2 regions of the Streptomyces sp. B1I3 genome follow, and region 2 is predicted to be linked to the other one. Evidence: predicted binding sites of a transcription regulator. Region 2 holds the regulator's gene; the other holds the start of a gene.
What was found. Region 2 encodes HspR, which represses chaperone genes until heat shock. Its sites were predicted from a motif close to TTGAGNNNNNNNNNCTCAA; they were not measured.
Positions count from the first base shown of each region.

Region 1: a site for HspR is predicted at 3,051-3,069, ahead of lon (endopeptidase La). Genes of this name have one in related genera too.

Region 1 covers NZ_JAUSYD010000001.1:2,758,516-2,769,057, forward strand. Annotated here, with positions in the region: gene QFZ58_RS12425 (lysozyme) at 1-281, shown strand, start outside; gene lon (endopeptidase La) at 599-3,028, opposite strand; gene QFZ58_RS12435 (spermidine synthase) at 3,419-4,102, shown strand; gene QFZ58_RS12440 (response regulator transcription factor) at 4,336-5,073, shown strand; gene QFZ58_RS12445 (HAMP domain-containing sensor histidine kinase) at 5,070-6,146, shown strand; gene QFZ58_RS12450 (multifunctional oxoglutarate decarboxylase/oxoglutarate dehydrogenase thiamine pyrophosphate-binding subunit/dihydrolipoyllysine-residue succinyltransferase subunit) at 6,405-10,262, shown strand; gene QFZ58_RS12455 (DUF6104 family protein) at 10,511-10,542, shown strand, end outside.
Region 2 covers NZ_JAUSYD010000001.1:4,249,135-4,259,676, reverse strand. Annotated here, with positions in the region: gene clpB (ATP-dependent chaperone ClpB) at 1-2,259, opposite strand, end outside; gene QFZ58_RS19605 (pyridoxamine 5'-phosphate oxidase family protein) at 2,403-2,804, shown strand; gene QFZ58_RS19600 ((2Fe-2S)-binding protein) at 2,960-3,280, opposite strand; gene QFZ58_RS19595 (5'-nucleotidase) at 3,277-3,528, opposite strand; gene QFZ58_RS19590 (helix-turn-helix transcriptional regulator) at 3,658-4,641, shown strand; gene QFZ58_RS19585 (LuxR C-terminal-related transcriptional regulator) at 4,813-5,841, shown strand; gene QFZ58_RS19580 (heat shock protein transcriptional repressor HspR) at 5,953-6,399, opposite strand; gene dnaJ (molecular chaperone DnaJ) at 6,401-7,588, opposite strand; gene grpE (nucleotide exchange factor GrpE) at 7,682-8,332, opposite strand; gene dnaK (molecular chaperone DnaK) at 8,329-10,182, opposite strand.

The DNA of each region.
Region 1 (10,542 bases), 1.5 Mb from region 2:
CCTGGATCCGCGACTTCGTGAACACCTACAAGGCCCGCACCGGACGCGACGCGGTGATCTACACCGCGACCAGCTGGTGGAAGGACTGCACGGGCAACAACTCCGGCTTCGGCGCCACCAACCCGCTCTGGGTGGCCCGGTACAACACCACCGTCGGTGAACTGCCGGCCGGCTGGAGCTACTACACGATGTGGCAGTACACCTCGTCCGGCCCCACGGTCGGCGACCACAACCACTTCAACGGCGCCCTCGACCGCGTGGTGGCGCTCGCGAACGGCTGACCCCCTCCCCGCACACCCGGCCCCGGCGACGAACCCATGTCGTCGGGGCCCGGCGTCTTGCGCACCTGACCTTCTCCGCACCCCGCTGTGCATCCGGTGCGCCGTGCCGGTGCCGGGCATCATCGACGCGCTGCGGGCGGACGGCTGCACCTCCGTGACCCCGCGGAGCCGGAGCCGGGCACGGTGTACCGCCCCTGAGGCCCGTCCGGCACGGCCGTGCGTCCCTGGCGCGCGGAACGGCCCGCCCTCCCTCGCGGGAGAAGCGGGCCGTCCGTACCGGCCGTGTCCGTGGCGCCGCGCCCGTCACTGCGTGGCGCCTACGCCGCGGCCGGGATCCTGTCCTGCGCCCTGGTGGAGGCCGGGGCGAGCGCGATCTCCAGCACCTGACGGACATCGGTCACCGGGTGGACCTCCAGCGTGTCGAGGACCTCGGCCGGGACATCGTCCAGGTCGGGCTCGTTCCGCTTGGGAATCACCACGGTGGTGATTCCCGCCCGGTGAGCGGCCAGCAGCTTCTGCTTCAGGCCGCCGATCGGCAGCACCCGTCCGGTGAGCGAGACCTCGCCGGTCATCGCCACGTCCGTACGGACCAGCCGCCCGGAGAGCAGCGAGGCGAGCGCCGTCGTCATGGTGATACCGGCACTCGGGCCGTCCTTGGGAACCGCGCCCGCGGGGAAGTGGATGTGGGCACCCCGGTCCTTGAGGTCCGCGACCGGCAGTTCCAGCTCCGCGCCGTGCGACCGCAGGAAGCTCAGCGCGATCTGCGCGCTCTCCTTCATGACGTCGCCGAGCTGGCCGGTCAGGGTCAGTCCGGACGCACCGGTCTCCGGGTCGGCCAGCGACGCCTCGACGAACAGCACGTCGCCGCCCGCGCCCGTCACCGCGAGCCCGGTGGCCACACCCGGCACGGCGGTCCGGCGCTCGGCCGGGTCCTGGGCGGATTCCGGGACGTGGTGCGGCCGGCCGATCAGACCCCGCAGATCGGTCTCGGTCACCGTGAAAGGCAGGTGACGCTCGCCCAGTTCGTGCTGGGCCGCGACCTTGCGGAGCAGCCGGGCGACAGCCCGTTCCAGGTTGCGTACGCCGGCTTCCCGGGTGTACTCGCCGGCCAGCTTGCGCAGCGCGGACTCGTCGAGGCTCACCTCGTCCGTCTTGAGACCGGCCCGCTCCAGCTGACGCGGGAGCAGGTGGTCACGGGCGATGACGACCTTCTCGTCCTCGGTGTATCCGTCCAGGCGGACCAGCTCCATGCGGTCGAGCAGGGCCTCCGGGATGGCTTCGAGAACGTTGGCCGTGGCCAGGAACACCACGTCGCTGAGGTCGAGTTCGACCTCCAGGTAGTGATCGCGGAAGGTGTGGTTCTGTGCCGGGTCGAGCACCTCGAGCAGGGCGGCGGCCGGGTCGCCCCGGAAGTCCGACCCGACCTTGTCGATCTCGTCGAGCAGGACGACCGGATTCATCGATCCGGCTTCCTTGATCGCCCGCACGATGCGTCCGGGCAGCGCGCCGACGTACGTACGCCGGTGGCCGCGGATCTCCGCCTCGTCCCGGACACCGCCGAGCGCGACACGGACGAACTTGCGCCCCATGGCGTGTGCGACGGACTCTCCGAGGGAGGTCTTGCCGACCCCGGGCGGCCCGACCAGCGCCAGCACGGCGCCGCCGCGCCGGCCGCCGACCACGCCCAGCCCGCGCTCGGCACGCCGCTTGCGCACCGCGAGGTACTCGGTGATGCGCTCCTTCACGTCCTGCAGACCCGCGTGTTCGGCGTCGAGGATCTCCTGTGCGCCCTTGATGTCGTAGGCGTCCTCGGTCCGCTCGGTCCACGGCAGCTCCAGGACGGTGTCGAGCCAGGTGCGGATCCAGGAGCCCTCGGGGCTCTGGTCGGACGCGCGCTCGAGCTTGTCGACCTCCTTCAGGGCGGCCGCCCGCACGTGTTCCGGCAGATCGGCGGCCTCGACACGGGCCCGGTAGTCGTCGGACTCGTCCTCAGGGTCGCCGTTGAGCTCGGAGAGCTCCTTGCGCACGGCCTCCAGCTGGCGCCGCAGCAGGAACTCGCGCTGCTGCTTGTCGACGCCCTCCTGGACGTCCTTGGCGATGGACTCGGCCACGTCCTGCTCGGCGAGGTGCTCACCCAGCCACTGGATGGCGAGCTTCAGGCGGGCGACCGCGTCCACGGTCTCCAGCAGCTGCACCTTCTGGGAGGTGGTCAGGAAGGGCGAGTACCCGGAGTTGTCGGCGAGGGCGGAGACGTCCTCGATCTGCTGGACCCGGTCCACGACCTGCCAGGCGCCGCGCTTCTTCAGCCAGCTCGTGGCGAGCGCCTTGTACTCCTTGGCCAACTCGGCCACCGAACCGGGCAGGGGGTCGGGCAGGGACACCCCGATCCGGGTGCCCTCCACCCACAGCGCGCTGCCGGGGCCACTGGTCCCCGCACCGATCCGCACCCGGTCGCGTGCCCGGATGAGCGCTCCGGGGTCCCCGTCCGAGAGCCGTCCGACCTGCTCGACGGTGCCCAGCACACCGGTGCCGGTGTAGTTCCCGTCGATACGCGGCACGAGCAGCACCTCGGGCTTGCCGCCCCCGGACCGCGCGACCGCCTGGGCGGCCTCCACGGCGGCGCGCACCTCCGCGTCCGACAGGTCGAGCGGCACGACCATTCCGGGCAGGACGACCTCGTCGTCGAGCGGCAGCACAGGCAGGTCGATCGGCGTGAACGCCTGGGACGCATTGGACTCAGCAGTCATGATCTCCCCTTCGGCAGGCAAGTTGAGTTATGCCGACTCAATGCTTGTGAGCCTCAGAATGTTCCCGACGCCTTGTTCGCTCTCAGCGATCACCGCCGTGGACACCACGTCACCTACCTGGATCCCGCGGCCGCCCCCGCTCATACGCCAGCGCCCCGGCAGGCGCCGTCATTCCCGGCAGCCGGTTCCCGGGGCGGCCACAACCCCCTTCGCGCCGGCCGCCGGACGGCCCGGCCCCCCGGGCCCCACGGCGGGGCCGCGGTGGTCACGCGCGAAAGCGCCCCACCCTTCGGGGGAGGTTCGGGAAACCTGCTGGTCCCGGCGGGCGGGGACCGGGAGGATGGGCCGATCACTACCGCCCGCCCCGACCGGAGACCGGAGACCGCGCCCATGTCCGCCACGCATGCCCCCAGCCCCGTCACCCTCGACCGGCGTGAAGGGCCGTACGGCGAGGTCGTCCTGCGGGAGCGCGGCGACGACTACGAGATCATCGCCAACGGGTGTTTCCTGATGGACACCTCCGACGGGCGCTCCGAACGGCTGCTGATCGACGCGGCCCTCGCCGCCCTCCCCGCCGGCCGACCGGACCCGTCGGTGCTCGTCGGCGGGCTGGGCGTCGGCTTCTCGCTGGTCCGCGCCGCCGCCGAGCGGCGGTGGGGCCGGATCTGCGTCGTCGAGCGCGAGCAGGCCATCGTGGACTGGCACACCGAGGGGCCGCTCGGCCGGATCTCCGCAGGGGCCCTCGCCGATCCGCGGACCCGGATCATCCGCGCGGACCTCGTCGATCACCTCCGGACGACCACGGAGCGTTACGACGCCCTCTGCCTGGACATCGACAACGGCCCCGACTGGACCGTCACCGAGGACAACGAAAGCCTCTATTCGCCCACCGGTCTGGCCACCTGCCGGGCGCGTCTGACCCCCGGCGGAGTCCTCGCGGTGTGGTCCGCGCAACCGTCCCCGGCCTTTGAGACAGCGCTGCGGAATGCCGGATTCCACGCGGTACGGACCGAAGAAGTAGCCGTTGCCCGAGGTGTACCGGACGTGGTCCATCTCGCACTCGCCGCCGACTGAACCCCCTCTCGGTACCCACAGACCCGGCGCGCCACGGGCCGAGCGGCACGAGGCCGCCGCTCCGCCGTGCCCGCCGGGGTAACGGCTTCACGTCGGACAACACCCTGCGTAGCCGAGAGCCGTCCTCTGCCTTTACGCTGCTGACCGGCACAAGGGATCACCGACGACATCCACAAGCGATAAACCGTGCCTCCGGGGGAATGGCCCCCGCGAGAACGGGCAGGGGCGGGGCGATGGAACAGACACACACCACCCACAACGGCGTCGCGGCCACCCCCGGGGCTCAGCGCCGGGTGCTGGTGGTCGAGGACGACGCGACGATCGTCGACGCCATTTCCGCCCGGCTGCGGGCCGAGGGCTTTCTGGTGCAGACCGCACTGGACGGGCCGGCGGCCGTGGACGCGGCCGAGGCCTGGCAGCCCGACCTGATGGTGCTCGACATCATGCTCCCGGGCTTCGACGGCCTGGAGGTCTGCCGGCGCGTACAGGCCCAGCGGCCCGTCCCGGTGCTGATGCTCACCGCACGGGACGACGAGACCGACATGCTGGTCGGCCTCGGGGTCGGTGCCGACGACTACATGACCAAGCCGTTCTCGATGCGCGAGCTGGCCGCGCGCGTCCACGTCCTGCTGCGGCGGGTCGAGCGGGCCGCGCTGGCCGCGGTCACCCCGCGCAGCGGCATCCTTCGCCTGGGCGAACTGGAGATCGACCACGCCCAGCGCCGGGTGCGGGTCCGCGCCGACGACGTCCACCTGACGCCGACCGAGTTCGACCTCCTGGTGTGCCTGGCCAACACCCCGCGCGCCGTGCTCTCCCGTGAGCAGCTGCTCGCGGAGGTCTGGGACTGGGCGGACGCCTCGGGGACCCGCACGGTCGACAGCCACATCAAGGCCCTGCGCCGGAAGATCGGCGCCGAGCGCATCCGTACCGTGCACGGCGTCGGGTACGCCTTGGAGACCCCCGCGCCATGACCCGGCCCGGCTCCGGACTGCGGCCTTTCTCGATCAAGGCCAAGCTGGGCACGCTCGTCGTGATCTCGGTGTTCATCACCACGGGACTCCTGATCGTCGCCCTGCGGACCAGGACCGAATTCCGGTTCATCACGGTCTTCTCGGTGATCGCCACGCTGCTGATCACCCAGTTCGTGGCCCATGGCCTGACGGCACCGCTGGACGAGATGCGCGCCGTGGCCCGGTCGATCTCGCACGGTGACTACACGCGGCGGGTGAGCGGCGCCGGACGGCGTGACGAACTCGGCGACCTGGCACAGACGATCAACCGCATGGCCGACGACCTGGAGGCGGAGGACCGGCACCGCAAGGAGCTGGTGGCCAACGTCTCCCACGAGCTGCGGACCCCCATCGCCGCACTCCGGGCCGTCCTGGAGAACGTGGTGGACGGAGTGTCCGCCGCCGATCCCGAGACGATGCGGACGGCGCTGAAACAGACCGAGCGCCTCGGCAGGCTGGTGGAGACCCTCCTGGACCTCTCACGCCTGGACAACGGCGTGGTGACGCTGAAGGCGCGCCGCTTCGAGGTGTGGCCCTACCTCTCCGGCGTGCTGAAGGAGGCGAATCTCGCGGCCTCGCAGCGCCGGCTCTCCTCCGGTTCCGGCAACCACTCCCGTACGGACGTCCATCTGCACCTCGACGTGTCGCCGCCGGAGCTGACGGCCCACGCGGACGCGGAGCGTCTGCACCAGGTGGTCGCCAACCTGATCGACAACGCCGTCAAGCACAGCCCGCCGCACGGCCGGGTCACGGTATTGGCGCGGCGCGGGGCGTACCCCGAGTCACTGGAGCTCGAGGTCATCGACGAGGGACCGGGCATCCCGGAGCCTGAGCGGCACCGGGTCTTCGAGCGGTTCAACCGGGGCCAGGCGCCGTCCCCGCACGGGCCCGGCAGCGACGGCGGTACCGGCCTGGGACTGGCGATCGCCCGGTGGGCGGTGGATCTGCACGGCGGCCGCATCGGTGTGGCCGAATCAGCCCGGGGCTGCCGGATCCAGGTCACCCTTCCGGGGAACCAACAGCTACACGCTTGACCCCGCGTTCGAACCGGAGGGCCTCGTTCTCCCCTGCGCCCGAGAAGAGATACGGTCCAGGGGGCCGCACTGTCGGCCTCGCGTACCCGAAGTGCAGCGGAACCCCGCTTGTTTCCCGCCATTTCATGCGCCGAAACCCGGCTTCCGATGTGATGTGCACGACGAAGACCGGCCCGGCCTGCACGTTACGGCTGGGGAGGCGTAGCCTTGATTTCCGCTGTCCATCACCTTGTGAAGCGGAAGAGGGCGGTTGCCGCCGTGTCGTCTCAGTCCCCCAGTAACTCGAGCATCTCGACCGATCAAGAAGCAGGCTCCGGGTCCAACCCGGCGGCCGCTTTCGGCCCCAATGAGTGGCTCGTCGACGAGATCTACCAGCAGTACCTCCAGGATCCCAATTCGGTCGATCGCGCCTGGTGGGACTTCTTCGCCGACTACAAGCCGGGCACATCCGGCACGGCGGACAAGCCCGTTCCCACAGCTGCGGCCGCGTCGCCCCAGGCGCCGGCCCCCTCGGCCGTGAACTCGGTCGACAACGCCGCTCCGGCCAGGACCGAGGCGCCCGCCGCGGCCCCCGCCGCACCTGCGGTTCCCGCTCCGGCGAAGGCGGCGGCTCCCGCGCCGGCCTCCCAGTCCGCGCCCACCGCACCGGCCAAGGCCGCGGCACCGGCGGCCGCGCCCGCCAAGGCCGCCCCGGCGCCCGCGAAGGCCGAGGCCCCCGCGAAGGCCGACGCCTCCACGGAGGCCCCGGCCGGCCCCGAATACGTGACGCTGCGCGGCCCGTCGGCCGCCGTCGCGAAGAACATGAACGCCTCGCTGGAGCTGCCGACGGCCACGTCCGTCCGCGCCGTCCCGGTGAAGCTGCTCTTCGACAACCGCATCGTCATCAACAACCACCTCAAGCGCGCCCGCGGCGGGAAGATCTCCTTCACGCACCTCATCGGGTACGCGATGGTGCAGGCCCTCAAGGCCATGCCGTCGATGAACTACTCCTTCGCGGTCAAGGACGGCAAGCCGACCCTGGTCAAGCCGGAGCACATCAACCTCGGCCTGGCCATCGACCTGGTGAAGCCGAACGGCGACCGCCAGCTGGTCGTCGCGGCCATCAAGAAGGCCGAGACGCTCAACTTCTTCGAGTTCTGGCAGGCGTACGAGGACATCGTCCGCCGCGCCCGTGTCGGCAAGCTCGGCATGGACGACTTCACCGGCGTCACCGCCTCGCTGACGAACCCCGGCGGCATCGGCACCGTCCACTCGGTGCCCCGCCTGATGCCCGGACAGGGCCTCATCATGGGCGTCGGCGCGATGGACTACCCGGCCGAGTTCCAGGGCACCTCGCAGGACACGCTCAACAAGCTGGGCATCTCGAAGGTCATGACCCTGACCTCGACGTACGACCACCGGGTCATCCAGGGTGCCGCGTCGGGTGAGTTCCTGCGCGTCCTGGCCCAGCTCCTGCTCGGCGAGAACGAGTTCTACGACGAGATCTTCAAGGCGCTGCGCATCCCCTACGAGCCGGTCCGCTGGCTCAAGGACATCGACGCCTCGCACGACGACGACGTCACCAAGGCCGCACGGGTCTTCGAGCTGATCCACTCCTACCGGGTCCGCGGTCATGTGATGGCCGACACCGACCCACTGGAGTACCGCCAGCGCAAGCACCCCGACCTGGACATCACCGAGCACGGCCTCACCCTGTGGGACCTGGAGCGCGACTTCGCGGTCGGTGGGTTCGCCGGCAAGACGATGATGAAGCTCCGCGACATCCTCGGTGTCCTGCGTGAGTCGTACTGCCGCACCACCGGCATCGAGTTCATGCACATCCAGGAGCCGAAGGAGCGCAAGTGGCTCCAGGACCGGGTGGAGCGTCCGCGCCCGGCACCGGAGCGCGAGGAGCAGCTGCGGATCCTGCGCCGCCTCAATGCCGCCGAGGCGTTCGAGACGTTCCTGCAGACCAAGTACGTCGGTCAGAAGCGATTCTCCCTGGAGGGCGGCGAGTCCGTCATCCCGCTGCTCGACGCGGTCATCGACTCCGCGGCCGAGGCCCGCCTCGACGAGGTCGTCATCGGCATGGCCCACCGCGGCCGGCTGAACGTCCTGGCGAACATCGTCGGCAAGTCGTACGCGCAGATCTTCCGGGAGTTCGAGGGCAACCTCGACCCGCGGTCGATGCACGGCTCCGGCGACGTGAAGTACCACCTGGGCGCCGAGGGCACCTTCACCGGTCTGGACGGCGAGCAGATCAAGGTCTCGCTGGCCGCCAACCCCTCGCACCTGGAGGCCGTCGACCCGGTCCTCGAGGGCATCGCCCGCGCCAAGCAGGACATCATCAACAAGGGCGGCACGGACTTCACGGTCCTGCCCGTCGCGCTCCACGGCGACGCGGCCTTCGCCGGCCAGGGCGTCGTCGCCGAGACGCTGAACATGTCGCAGCTGCGCGGCTACCGCACCGGCGGCACCGTGCACGTGGTGATCAACAACCAGGTCGGCTTCACCGCCGCCCCGGAGTCCTCGCGCTCCTCGATGTACGCCACCGACGTGGCGCGCATGATCGAGGCGCCGATCATCCACGTCAACGGCGACGACCCGGAGGCCGTGGTCCGCGTCGCGCGCCTCGCCTTCGAGTACCGGCAGACGTTCAACAAGGACGTCGTGATCGACCTCATCTGCTACCGCCGCCGCGGTCACAACGAGGGCGACAACCCGGAGTTCACCAACCCGCAGATGTACACCCTGATCGACAAGAAGCGCTCGGTGCGCAAGCTGTACACCGAGTCCCTCATCGGTCGTGGCGACATCACGCTGGAAGAGGCCGAGCAGGCCCTCCAGGACTTCCAGGGCCAGCTGGAGAAGGTCTTCGCGGAGGTCCGTGAGGCCACCTCGGCGCCGTCCCAGCCGCATGTCCCGGACGTGCAGGCGGAGTTCCCGGTCGCCGTGAACACCTCGGTGTCCTCGGAGGTCGTCAAGCTGATCGCCGAGTCCCAGGTCAACATCCCCGACGGGATCACCGTCCACCCGCGTCTGATGCCGCAGATGCAGCGTCGCGCCGCCTCGGTGGAGAACGGCACGATCGACTGGGGCATGGGCGAGACCCTGGCCATCGGTTCGCTGCTGATGGAGGGCACCCCGGTCCGGCTCGCCGGCCAGGACACCCGCCGCGGCACGTTCGGCCAGCGTCACGCCGTCCTCGTCGACCAGAAGACCGGCGAGGACTACACCCCGCTGCTCTACCTCTCCGAGGACCAGGCCCGTTACAACGTCTACGACTCGCTGCTCAGCGAGTACGCGGCGATGGGCTTCGAGTACGGCTACTCGCTGGCCCGCCCGGAGTCCCTGGTGATCTGGGAGGCCCAGTTCGGTGACTTCGTCAACGGCGCGCAGACCGTCGTGGACGAGTTCATCTCCTCGGCCGAGCAGAAGTGGGGCCAGACCTCCGGCGTCACGCTGCTGCTGCCGCACGGTTACGAGGGCCAGGGCCCGGACCACTCGTCCGCCCGGCCGGAGCGTTTCCTGCAGATGTGCGCGCAGGACAACATGACGGTCGCGATGCCGACGCTCCCGTCGAACTACTTCCACCTCCTGCGGTGGCAGGTGCACAACCCGCACCACAAGCCGCTGATCGTCTTCACGCCGAAGTCGATGCTCCGCCTCAAGGCGGCGGCGTCGAGCGTCGAGGAGTTCACCACCGGCGGCTTCCGCCCGGTGATCGGGGACGAGACGGTGAAGCCCGAAGCGGTCCGCAAGGTCGTCTTCGTCGCCGGCAAGCTCTACTACGACCTCGACGCCGAGCGCGAGAAGCGTGGCGACACGGAGACGGCGATCATCCGTCTGGAGCGTCTGTACCCGCTGCCGGGTGCCGAGATCCAGGCCGAGATCGCCAAGTACCCGAACGCCGAGAAGTACCTGTGGGCCCAGGAGGAGCCGGCGAACCAGGGTGCCTGGCCGTTCATCGCGCTCAACCTGATCGACCACCTGGACCTGGCCGTCGGCGCCGACGTCCCGCACGGTGAGCGCCTGCGCCGCATCTCGCGTCCGCACGGCTCGTCCCCGGCGGTCGGCTCGGCCAAGCGCCACCAGGCGGAGCAGACCCAGCTGGTCACCGAGGTGTTCGAGGCCTGATCCCAGGGACGTCGAGGGCCGAGGCTCCCGGCGACCCGGCCAGTTGTCGTACACCACCGAGGGCCCGGCCCCGCGAGTCGATCGCGGGGCCGGGCCCTCGGTGGTGGCTACGGCAGGCGTCCCTCGGCCGGGCTGCGGGCCGAGCCGACTCTCGGTGGAGCTGACGGCCGGGACCGCCGTCCGGCGGTTCGCGCGACGCCATACCCTTGCAATGACTACTACCGTCCCCACCCGGAGCGAGCACAGGCATGTATTTCACGGACCGTGGCATCGAGGAACT
Region 2 (10,542 bases):
CGGCTTGAACGAGGCCCGCACGACCTCCAGGACCTGCTCCTTCTTCACCTCGGGCTCGGTCAGCGGGTCGACCAGGTACTGGCTGCCCAGGTTCGACGTCAGGACCAGGATGGTGTTGCGGAAGTCCACCGTCCGGCCCTGACCGTCGGTGAGCCGGCCGTCGTCCAGGACCTGGAGCAGGACGTCGAAGACCTCGGGGTGCGCCTTCTCCACCTCGTCCAGCAGGACGACGCTGTACGGACGGCGGCGTACCGCCTCGGTGAGCTGGCCGCCCTCCTCGTACCCGACGTAGCCGGGCGGGGCACCGACGAGACGGGCGACGCTGTGCTTCTCGCCGTACTCGCTCATGTCGATGCGGATCATGGCCCGTTCGTCGTCGAACAGGAAGTCCGCCAGCGCCTTGGCCAGCTCGGTCTTGCCGACACCGGTCGGCCCGAGGAAGAGGAAGGAGCCGGTGGGCCGGTCCGGGTCGGCGATACCCGCCCGGGTGCGGCGCACCGCGTCCGAGACGGACCGCACGGCCTCGGTCTGGCCGATCAGCCGCCTGCCCAGCTCGGACTCCATGCGCAGGAGCTTCTGGGTCTCGCCCTCCAGGAGCCGCCCGGCGGGGATGCCGGTCCAGGCGCCGACGACGTCGGCGATGTCGTCCGGGCCGACCTCCTCCTTGACCATCGTGTCCTGGGCGGCCTCCTGCTCGGCCTCGTCCGCCTCGGCCAGCTCGCGCTCCAGGCCCGGGATCTCCCCGTACAGGAGCTTGGACGCGGTGTCGAAGTCGCCGTCGCGCTGGGCGCGTTCGGCCTGTCCGCGCAGGTCGTCGAGGCGTTCCTTGAGCTCACCGACGCGGTTGAGGCCCTCCTTCTCCTTCTCCCAGCGGGCGGTGAGACCGCGCAGCTCCTCCTCCTTGTCGGCGAGGTCGCGGCGGATCTTCTCCAGGCGCTGCCTGGAGCCTTCGTCGCTCTCGTTCCTGAGCGCCAGCTCCTCCATGTGCAGCCGGTCCACGGCACGCTGGAGCTCGTCGATCTCCAGGGGCGATGAGTCGATCTCCATACGGAGCCGGGAGGCGGCCTCGTCGACCAGGTCGATGGCCTTGTCGGGGAGGAAGCGGGAGGTGATGTAGCGGTCGGAGAGGGTCGCGGCGGCCACCAGCGAGGAGTCCGCGATCTGCACCTTGTGGTGGGCCTCGTAGCGGCCCTTGAGCCCGCGCAGGATCGCGATGGTGTCCTCGACGGACGGCTCGGCGACCAGGACCTGCTGGAAGCGTCGCTCCAGGGCGGGATCCTTCTCGATGCGCTCGCGGTACTCGTCCAGCGTGGTGGCGCCGACCATGCGGAGCTCACCGCGGGCGAGCATCGGCTTGAGCATGTTGCCGGCGTCCATCGCGGAGTCGCCGCCGGCGCCCGCGCCGACGACGGTGTGCAGCTCGTCGATGAAGGTGATGACCTGCCCGTCGCTCTCCTTGATCTCGGAGAGGACGGTCTTGAGGCGTTCCTCGAACTCACCGCGGTACTTGGCGCCCGCGACCATCGCACCGAGGTCCAGGGAGACGAGCCGCTTGTTCCGCAGGGACTCCGGGACGTCACCCTTGACGATGCGCTGGGCGAGCCCCTCGACGACGGCCGTCTTGCCGACGCCGGGCTCACCGATGAGCACGGGATTGTTCTTCGTACGGCGCGAAAGCACCTGCACGACGCGGCGGATCTCCTGGTCACGGCCGATGACCGGGTCCAGCTTGCCTTCGCGCGCGGCGGCCGTGAAGTCCGTACCGAACTTCTCCAGCGCCTTGTACTGACCCTCGGGGTCGGGAGTGGTCACCCGGCGCCCTCCCCTGCTCTTCTCGAAGGCGTCCAGCAGCTTCTTCGCACTGGCTCCCTGTCCGTCGAGGATCTCACCGGCGCGGCCCCCCTTCGCCGCTACGGCGATCAGCAGGTGTTCGGTGGAGAGGTAGTCGTCGCCGAGCTCCTTCGCCCGCCGGTCGGCGTCGGCGATGACGGCGAGCAGCTCGCGGTTGGGCTGCGGGGGCGCCACGGTCGAACCGGTGACGCTGGGCAGAGCACCCAGGAGCCTTTCGGTCTCCGTGCGCACGGCCACCTGGTCGGCGTCGACGGCGGCCAGCAGGTCGGTGATGTTGGCGTTGTCCTCACCCGCGAGCAGTGCAAGCAGCAGGTGCCCGGGGGTCAGGTCGGGGTGCCCGTCCTTGACGGCCCTGCTGGTGGCCGCGTTGAGGGCGTCCCGGCTCTTGTTGGTCAGCTCGGCGTCCACGGGCGCTGTCTCCTCCTCGTACTGGTGTCTCCGGCCTGGGAGCTATGACTCTCACAACGAGTACAAAGTTGAGTCTATTCCACTCAAGCCTGGACCGGCACCTCCCCCGCGTACTCCGCGAGCCGTCTCTCTAGGCTGGCCCCATGCCTGATGTACGCAACCCCGGACCCGAGTACCTCGCCTTCTGGCGGGAGCGCCACGTGTGCACGCTGACGACGCTGCGCCCGGACGGCACGCCGCACGTGGTGCCGGTCGGCGTGACGTACGACCCGGAGAGCCGGACGGCGCGCGTCATCACCAACAGGAACAGCCGGAAGGTCGCCCACGTCCTGGCGGCCGGCCCGGAGGGGGCACGGGTCGCGGTCTGCCAGATGCAGGGACGCCGCTGGGCGACCCTCGAGGGCCGCGCGGCGATCCGCACGGAGCCCGGTGAGGTCGAGGACGCGGTACGCCGCTACGCGGAGCGGTACGAGCGCACACCGTCGCCCAACCCGGACCGGGTCGTCATCGAGATCGCCGTGGACAGGGCGCTCGGAAAGGGCTGAGCCTTTTCCATTCCTTTTCCCTCCCCCCGCTTGCCCGGCCTTTTCCGTTGCCCATTTCCATTCCGGGCAGCACAACGGCGCCACCGTGTTCAGGTCACGATGGCGCCGTTGTGTGGGGGAAGCGCCTGAACGATATGGAACGACGGGGGAATCGTTCAGGCACTGCGGGGGGTGGCGGAAATGGCTTCTTGTTCGAACAGCTCATGGTCGCGCTGATCGAGATTGACGAAGATCATGCCGTACCTCACGGCACAGCGAACCGGTTGCGGCGCCCCGCGGGGACGGCGGAGGCAGCGATAGGCGCGAATGTCCTCATCCGTTTCCATCACGACGACGATGGGCTCCCCGAACAGGGTGACCATCAACGAATCGCCCTGGCGGGTCAGTGCCGTGAGCAGATCGATGAAGTGCCACCCTGAGCGATACGCCGTGGCCATCTCCCGCCGGAACGTACGGTCGTCCGGTGGGGTGGTCATGCCGCGGTACCGGTCGGGGCGGCCCATCCGATGTCGGTCGGAGAAGACCAGCCGATGTCACCCTGGCCGCTCGCGGGAGCGACCCAGCCGATGTCGGCCGGCGCGCCTGCCTGCACATTCCAGCCGATGTCACCCGGCGCAGCAGCCGCCTCGCTGCCCCAGCCGATGTCGCCTGCGCTCGACAGCCCGAAACCCATGGCCGCGACGAACGTGGCGGCAAGCGCCGAGCGAAGCATTCGCTTGTACATAGTCGGCTTCGTCCTCACTTGTGGATTCTTCTCCCCCGCACTGAAAGACGATGTCTCACCTGGGCACTCGAACACCACTGCGTCGATGCATCATGTTCCTGCAAGTTCAGGAACCTGGGGGGTGGAGATATGTGCGCAAGCACCACAAAACCGACACATCCTCATGGGATTGCGGAACTATGTGAGGATGGAGCTCGCCTTTACGCCATCGCGCTGCGCAGCGGTCGCATCGCCCGTGCCGAAGTCGAACCGGCTCCCTGCCTGATCGAGTTCGCGCTGCTGCACCCCGATCCCGATGCCTCTGACTGGCTCCGCCCCGTCGCACCGTCCGCGGCGCTTGCGCAGCACATGCATCCCATAGAACGCGAGATCCAGGAACGCCGGCGGCACTCCCTGGCGCTGGCCGAATGCTTCGAGCCATTCATGGACATCAGCGCGCAGGGCCCGTCGACCACACATGCCATCACCGTGCTGGAGGGCGTCAACCGGATCAACGCGTCCCTCGACCTCGCCACCGCGGAGTGCCGGTCCGAAGTCCTCACCATCCAGCCAGGAGGCGGGAGGCCCGAGGACAGTCTCAGCAAGTCCTTGGAACGGGGCCTGTCGGTCGTCCACCGCGGCGTCAAGATCCGCACCCTGTACCAGCACACCGCACGCCACAGCCAGAGCACGCTGGCCTACGCCGAACGCATGGCCGGTGACCATGTGGAGATCCGGACACTCGAAGAGCTCATCGAACGCCTGATCATCTTCGACCGCACCGTTGCCTTCATTCCTGCCCAGGACGACCGCATGGTCGCCCTGGAACTACGCCATCCCGGCCTGGTCGAATACCTCGCCAAGGTCTTCGAGCAGCTCTGGACCAGGGCCGCCCCTCTGCTCGAAGAGATCAAGTACGAGCCGACTCCCGAAGGAATCAGCGGTGTTCAGCGCTCCATCGCCCAACTCCTCGTCGAAGGGCACGTGGACGACTCCATCGCCCGCCGTCTCGGTATGAACGTCCGCACCTGCCGAGCCCATGTGGCCAAACTTTCGGCCACTCTGGGCAGCACCAGCCGCGCCCAGCTCGGCTACCTGATCGCACGTTCGGGAATCCTCGGCCAGGAGTCCTGAACCTGCGGGGCCCGAGGCGTCCCTGCCCCGGAGCCGCACGGCGTGTACGCGTGACACGGGGGAGTGTGCGGCCACGTCCGGAGCCCGGGGGAGTTCCCCTCCACACTCTCCCGGCGGCCGGTCCACCGCCACCGTCATCTTTATGCACTGCACGAAGTGAGGGGTCATCAAATGGATGCCGATGAGGCAAAGCGGGCGCATCCGCACGGAACCCGAGAACTCTGCGCCCCGGCCGTCAGCCTGTACAAGCAGGCGTTGCGCGCCGGACGCATCGCGCGCAGCGACCTCGCGGCCGCCCCGTGCCTGCTCGAGCTGGCCCTCGTCCACCCCGACCCGGACGACAGCGCGTGGCTACGCCCCGTGCCGGCCTCCGCCGCCCTGGCCTACCTGTTGCAGCCCATCGCCCGGGAGATCGACGAGCGGATACAGCTCACCACCGCTCTCGCCGGGACGCTGGCGCCTCTGGCGACGATCACCAACGACGACCCCAATCTCGCCATCACCGTGCTCGAGGGGAGGCCGCTGATCATCTCGGCGCTCGAGGAAGCCTCCGCACGCGCCACCGAAGAGGTTCTGACCGCGCAACCGGGCGGCAACCGCCTCGAGCACCACATCCGGCAGGCCATAGGCAACGGCCGCGCCGCGATCGCCGGAGGCGCCCGCCTCAGGCACCTCTACCAGCATCCCGCGCGCTACAGCCCGCGGCTCAGGGAGTACCTGTCCCAGATGCCGGGCGACCGCCTCGAGGTGCGCACCATCGAGCAGAGGGTCGACCGCCTCATCATCTTCGACCGCACCGTGGCCTACGCCCAGGTGGCACCCCACGAGGACGTGGCCCTGGAGATCCGGCATCCGGCCCTGGTCCGCTACCTCACCCGGGTCTACGAGGTCCTGTGGGCACAGGCCACCCCGTACACCCGGCAGCTTCCGTCCGCCGCCCCCGGTACCCGTGTCACCGCCGTCCAGCAGAGCATCGCCCGGCTCCTCGTCGAGGGCCTCGTCGACGACGAGGTGGCCCGTGAGCTGGGCATCAGCGTCCGCACGTGCCGCTCCCACATCTCCAAGCTCATGCAGAGGGTCGACGCACACAGCCGTACCCAGTTGGGCGCGCGCCTCGTGCGGTCCGGCATCGCGGAGCCGGACGGCACTCCGCCCGGCGTGACGGAACCGCCGCCGGACATCCCGCCGGGCGGAGAGTGACGCATGGGCGCGTCCCTCCCGCCCGGGCTCTCGTGCCCGGACGCACGAGGAGGCAGGACCCCGGCGAACCGGTGATCCTGCCTCACGCGAGCGGGGCCGAGCGGCTCCGCCTCAGTCCTTCGGCCTCTTGGGCCGCCAGACCACCAGCGCACCGGTCTGCTGCACGTCCTGGTACGGCACGAGGTCGCGCCGGTAGGAGGCGTGCACCTGGGCCTCGCGCTGCTGCATGGCCACGGCCGCGCCGTCCACGGCCGCCGAGAGTTCGGCGACACGCTGCTGGAGGGCGGCGACCTGGTTCTCCAGCTCGATGATGCGCTTGATGCCCGCGAGGTTGATGCCTTCGTCCTGCGACAGCTGCTGCACCGTGCGCAGCAGCTCGATGTCCCGGGCGGAGTAGCGCCGGCCGCGTCCGGCCGTGCGGTCGGGCGAGACCAGGCCGAGGCGGTCGTACTGGCGCAGCGTCTGCGGGTGGAGGCCCGAGAGCTGGGCCGCGATCGAAATGACGTAGACCGGTGATTCGTCCGTCAGCTGGTACGGATTGCGTCGACGGCCGTCCATCTCAAGCTCCCTTCGCAGCCTGGAACAGCTCCGCCCGCGGGTCCTCCCCGGCGGTCGCCTTCCGGTAGGCCTCCAGCGCGTCCTGCGCCTCCGGGCCGAGGTCCTTGGGTACGGAGACCTCGACGGTGACCAGCAGGTCGCCCCGGGTTCCGTCCTTGCGCACGGCCCCCTTGCCGCGGGCCCGCATCGTACGCCCGTTCGGCGTGCCGGGGGGTAGCTTCAGGGTGACGGGTGGCCCGCCGAGCGTGGGGACCTTCACCTCGCCGCCGAGTGCCGCCTCCACGAAGGTGACGGGCACGGTGACCGTGAGGTTGTCGCCCTTGCGGCCGAAGACCGGGTGGGCGCCGACGTGGACGACGACGTAGAGGTCGCCGGCCGGGCCGCCGCGCTCGCCCGGGCTGCCCTTGCCGCGCAGCCTGATCCGCTGGCCGTCCAGCACACCCGCCGGAATCCGCACCTGCATGGTGCGCGCCGACTTCGCCCGGCCACTGCCCTTGCAGACCTCGCAGGGGTCCTGGGCGATCAGGCCCCGGCCCTTGCAGTCCACACAGGGGTCGGTGAGCGAGAAGCCGCCGCCGGTCCCGCGTGACACCTGTCCGGTGCCGACACAGGTCGGACAGACCCTCGGGGTGCCGTTCTTGTCGCCGGTGCCCGAGCATGCCTTGCAGGGAGCCTGGCTGGACATCCGCAGCGGGACCGTGGCCCCGTCGACGGCCTCCGTGAAGCTGAGCGTGACCTCGGACTCGATGTCCTGGCCGCGTCGCGGCTGGACACGGGTGCCGGTGCCGCCACGGTTGAACAGTCCCCCGAAGACGTCACCCAGGCCGCCGCCACCGCCGAATCCGCCGGCACCGCCGCCCTGGCCACCGCCCGGGGTGCCCCCGAAGAGGTCGCCCAGGTCGAAGTTGAAGTTGCCGCCCGCGCCGCCGGGGCCTGCCCGGAAGCCGCCGTTGCCGAAGAGGGCGCGCGCCTCGTCGTACTCCTTGCGCCGCTTGGGGTCACCGAGGACGTCGTTCGCCTCGGAGATCTCCTTGAAGCGCTCCTCCGCCTTCGAGTCGCCCTTGTTGGCGTCCGGGTGGAACTCGCGGGCGAGCTTCCGGTACGCCTTCTTGACCTCGGCGTCGGTGGCGTCCTTGGGGACGCCGAGAACCTTGTAGTAGTCCTTCTCGACGAAGTCCTTCGTGCTCATCGACGTCCCTCCTTCCGGACGATCGGCCGTGCGGCCGGCCCCGTGGCCGGCCGCACGCCCCGTCGGTGTGCACCGCAGTGGTCGGACGTGGTGTCAGACCTCTTCGGTGCCACCGCTCTCCTCGTCGTCTGCCTTCTCTTCCTTCGCCGCCGCGGGCGTGGCGCCCGGCTGCGGCTCGGCCACGGCCACCCGCGCGGGGCGGATCGTGCGCTCCCCGATGCGGTACCCCGGCTGCAGGATCGCCACGCAGGTCGTCTCGGTGACGTCCGGTGCGTACGAGTGCATCAGGGCCTCGTGGATCGTCGGGTCGAAGGGCTCGCCCTCCTTGCCGAACTGCTGGAGTCCCAGCTTCGCGACGACCGTCTCCAGGGATTCGGCCACCGACTTGAAGCCGCCGACGAGCTCGCCGTGTTCCCGCGCGCGCCCGACGTCGTCGAGCACGGGCAGGAGGTCGGACAGAAGGCCCGCGACCGCGACCTCCTTGACCTGGACCCGGTCCCGCTCCACGCGGCGACGGTAGTTCTGGTACTCGGCCTGCAGCCGCTGGAGGTCACCCGTGCGCTCGTTGAGCGCGGTACGCACCTGGTCCAGCTGGGCCGTCAGGGCAACTGTCTGCTGTACGTCCCCGGCCGGGGCCGCCGCCTCCTCCTCGGAGGGGGTGGCGGCCGTCGGTTCGGCGTCGTCGGGGTTGGCGCCGGAGGGGACGTCAGGCTTCTCGTCGAAGCCCGGAGTCTCCTCGGTCACGCCGCACCGCCCTTCTGGTCCTTCTCGTCGTCCACGATCTCGGCGTCGACGACGTCGTCGTCGGCCTTCGCCTGGCCGTCACCCGGCGCCTCGGCGCCCGGGGTCGCACCCTCGGCCTGGGCGTTGGCGTACATCGCCTGGCCCAGCTTCTGGGAGACGGCCGCGACCTTCTCGGTGGCGGTACGGATCTCGGCGGTGTCCTCGCCCTTGAGCTTCTCCTTCAGCTCGGTGAGCGCGGTCTCCACCTCCGTCTTCACGTCACCGGGGACCTTGTCCTCGTTGTCCTTGAGGAACTTCTCCGTCTGGTAGACGAGCTGCTCGCCCTGGTTGCGGGACTCGGCGGCCTCGCGACGGCGGTGGTCCTCGTCGGCGTACTGCTCGGCCTCTTCACGCATGCGGTTGACCTCGTCCTTCGGCAGCGAGGAGCCACCGGTGACGGTCATCTTCTGCTCCTTGCCGGTGCCGAGGTCCTTGGCAGCGACGTGCATGATGCCGTTGGCGTCGATGTCGAACGCGACCTCGATCTGCGGCACGCCACGGGGGGCCGGCGGCAGACCGGTGAGCTCGAACATCCCGAGCTTCTTGTTGTACGCCGCGATCTCGCGCTCGCCCTGGTAGACCTGGATCTGCACGGACGGCTGGTTGTCCTCGGCCGTCGTGAAGATCTCGGAACGCTTGGTCGGGATCGTGGTGTTGCGCTCGATGAGCTTGGTCATGATCCCTCCCTTGGTCTCGATGCCCAGGGACAGCGGGGTCACGTCGAGGAGCAGGACGTCCTTGACCTCACCCTTGAGGACACCCGCCTGGAGCGAGGCGCCGATGGCGACGACCTCGTCCGGGTTCACGCCCTTGTTGGCGTCCTGGCCGCCCGTGAGCTCCTTGACGAGCTCGGCCACGGCCGGCATGCGGGTCGAGCCACCGACGAGAACGACGTGGTCGATCTCGGAGAGCTGGATGCCCGCGTCCTTGATGACGTTGTGGAACGGGTTCTTGCAGCGGTCCAGGAGGTCAGCGGTGAGCTGCTGGAACTGCGAACGCGTGAGCTTCTCGTCCAGGTGCAGCGGGCCCTCGGCCGACGCCGTGATGTAGGGCAGGTTGATCGAGGTCTCGGTCGAGGACGAGAGCTCGATCTTCGCCTTCTCCGCTGCCTCGCGGAGACGCTGGAGAGCCATCTTGTCCTTGGACAGGTCCACGCCGTGCCCGTTGGCGAACTGCTTCACCAGGTAGTCGACGACGCGCTGGTCCCAGTCGTCACCACCGAGGTGGTTGTCACCGTTGGTGGCCTTCACCTCGACGACGCCGTCGCCGATCTCCAGGAGGGACACGTCGAAGGTGCCGCCACCGAGGTCGAAGACGAGGATCGTCTGGTCGTCCTTGTCGAGCCCGTACGCCAGAGCGGCGGCCGTCGGCTCGTTGACGATGCGCAGGACGTTCAGGCCCGCGATCTCGCCGGCCTCCTTGGTCGCCTGACGCTCGGAGTCGTTGAAGTACGCCGGGACGGTGATCACCGCGTCGGTGACCTTCTCGCCCAGGTACGCCTCGGCGTCGCGCTTCAGCTTCTGCAGGATGAAGGCGCTCATCTGCTGCGGGTTGAAGTTCTTGCCGTCGAGCTCGATCTTCCAGTCAGTGCCCATGTGGCGCTTGACCGAACGGATCGTCCTGTCGACGTTCGTGACCGCCTGGCGCTTGGCGACCTCGCCGACGAGCACCTCGCCGTTCTTCGCGAAGGCGACGACGGACGGCGTGGTCCTGGCGCCTTCGGCGTTGGTGATGACGGTGGGCTCGCCGCCTTCCAGAACGCTCACGACGGAGTTAGTCGTGCCCAGGTCGATGCCGACCGCACGTGCCATTTCGATTCCTCCAACTGACTACTTGAGTGGATCTGACTCAAGGATGCACGACACGCGCCCCGGAGTCAAAGGACCTGAGTCACTTACGCTCAACTTATGTGCTCACCCATGTCGCTACCAGGCATTACCGGTTCCCCGGCGCGGCGAACGCACACAGGAGAGGCGCCGGCCGGTGGCACCGGGCCGCACCCCGCGTGCACCGATCGGCGACTCCCGGCCGCACCCCGCGTGCACCGATCGGCGACTCCCGGCCGGACCGCGCGTGCGCCGATCGGTGAACAGGGGGCCGCACCGTGCGCCGCACACCCCCACCCACCTTCGCACCGTGGGATCGTTCTGTCACAAAAAGCAGCGAGACGG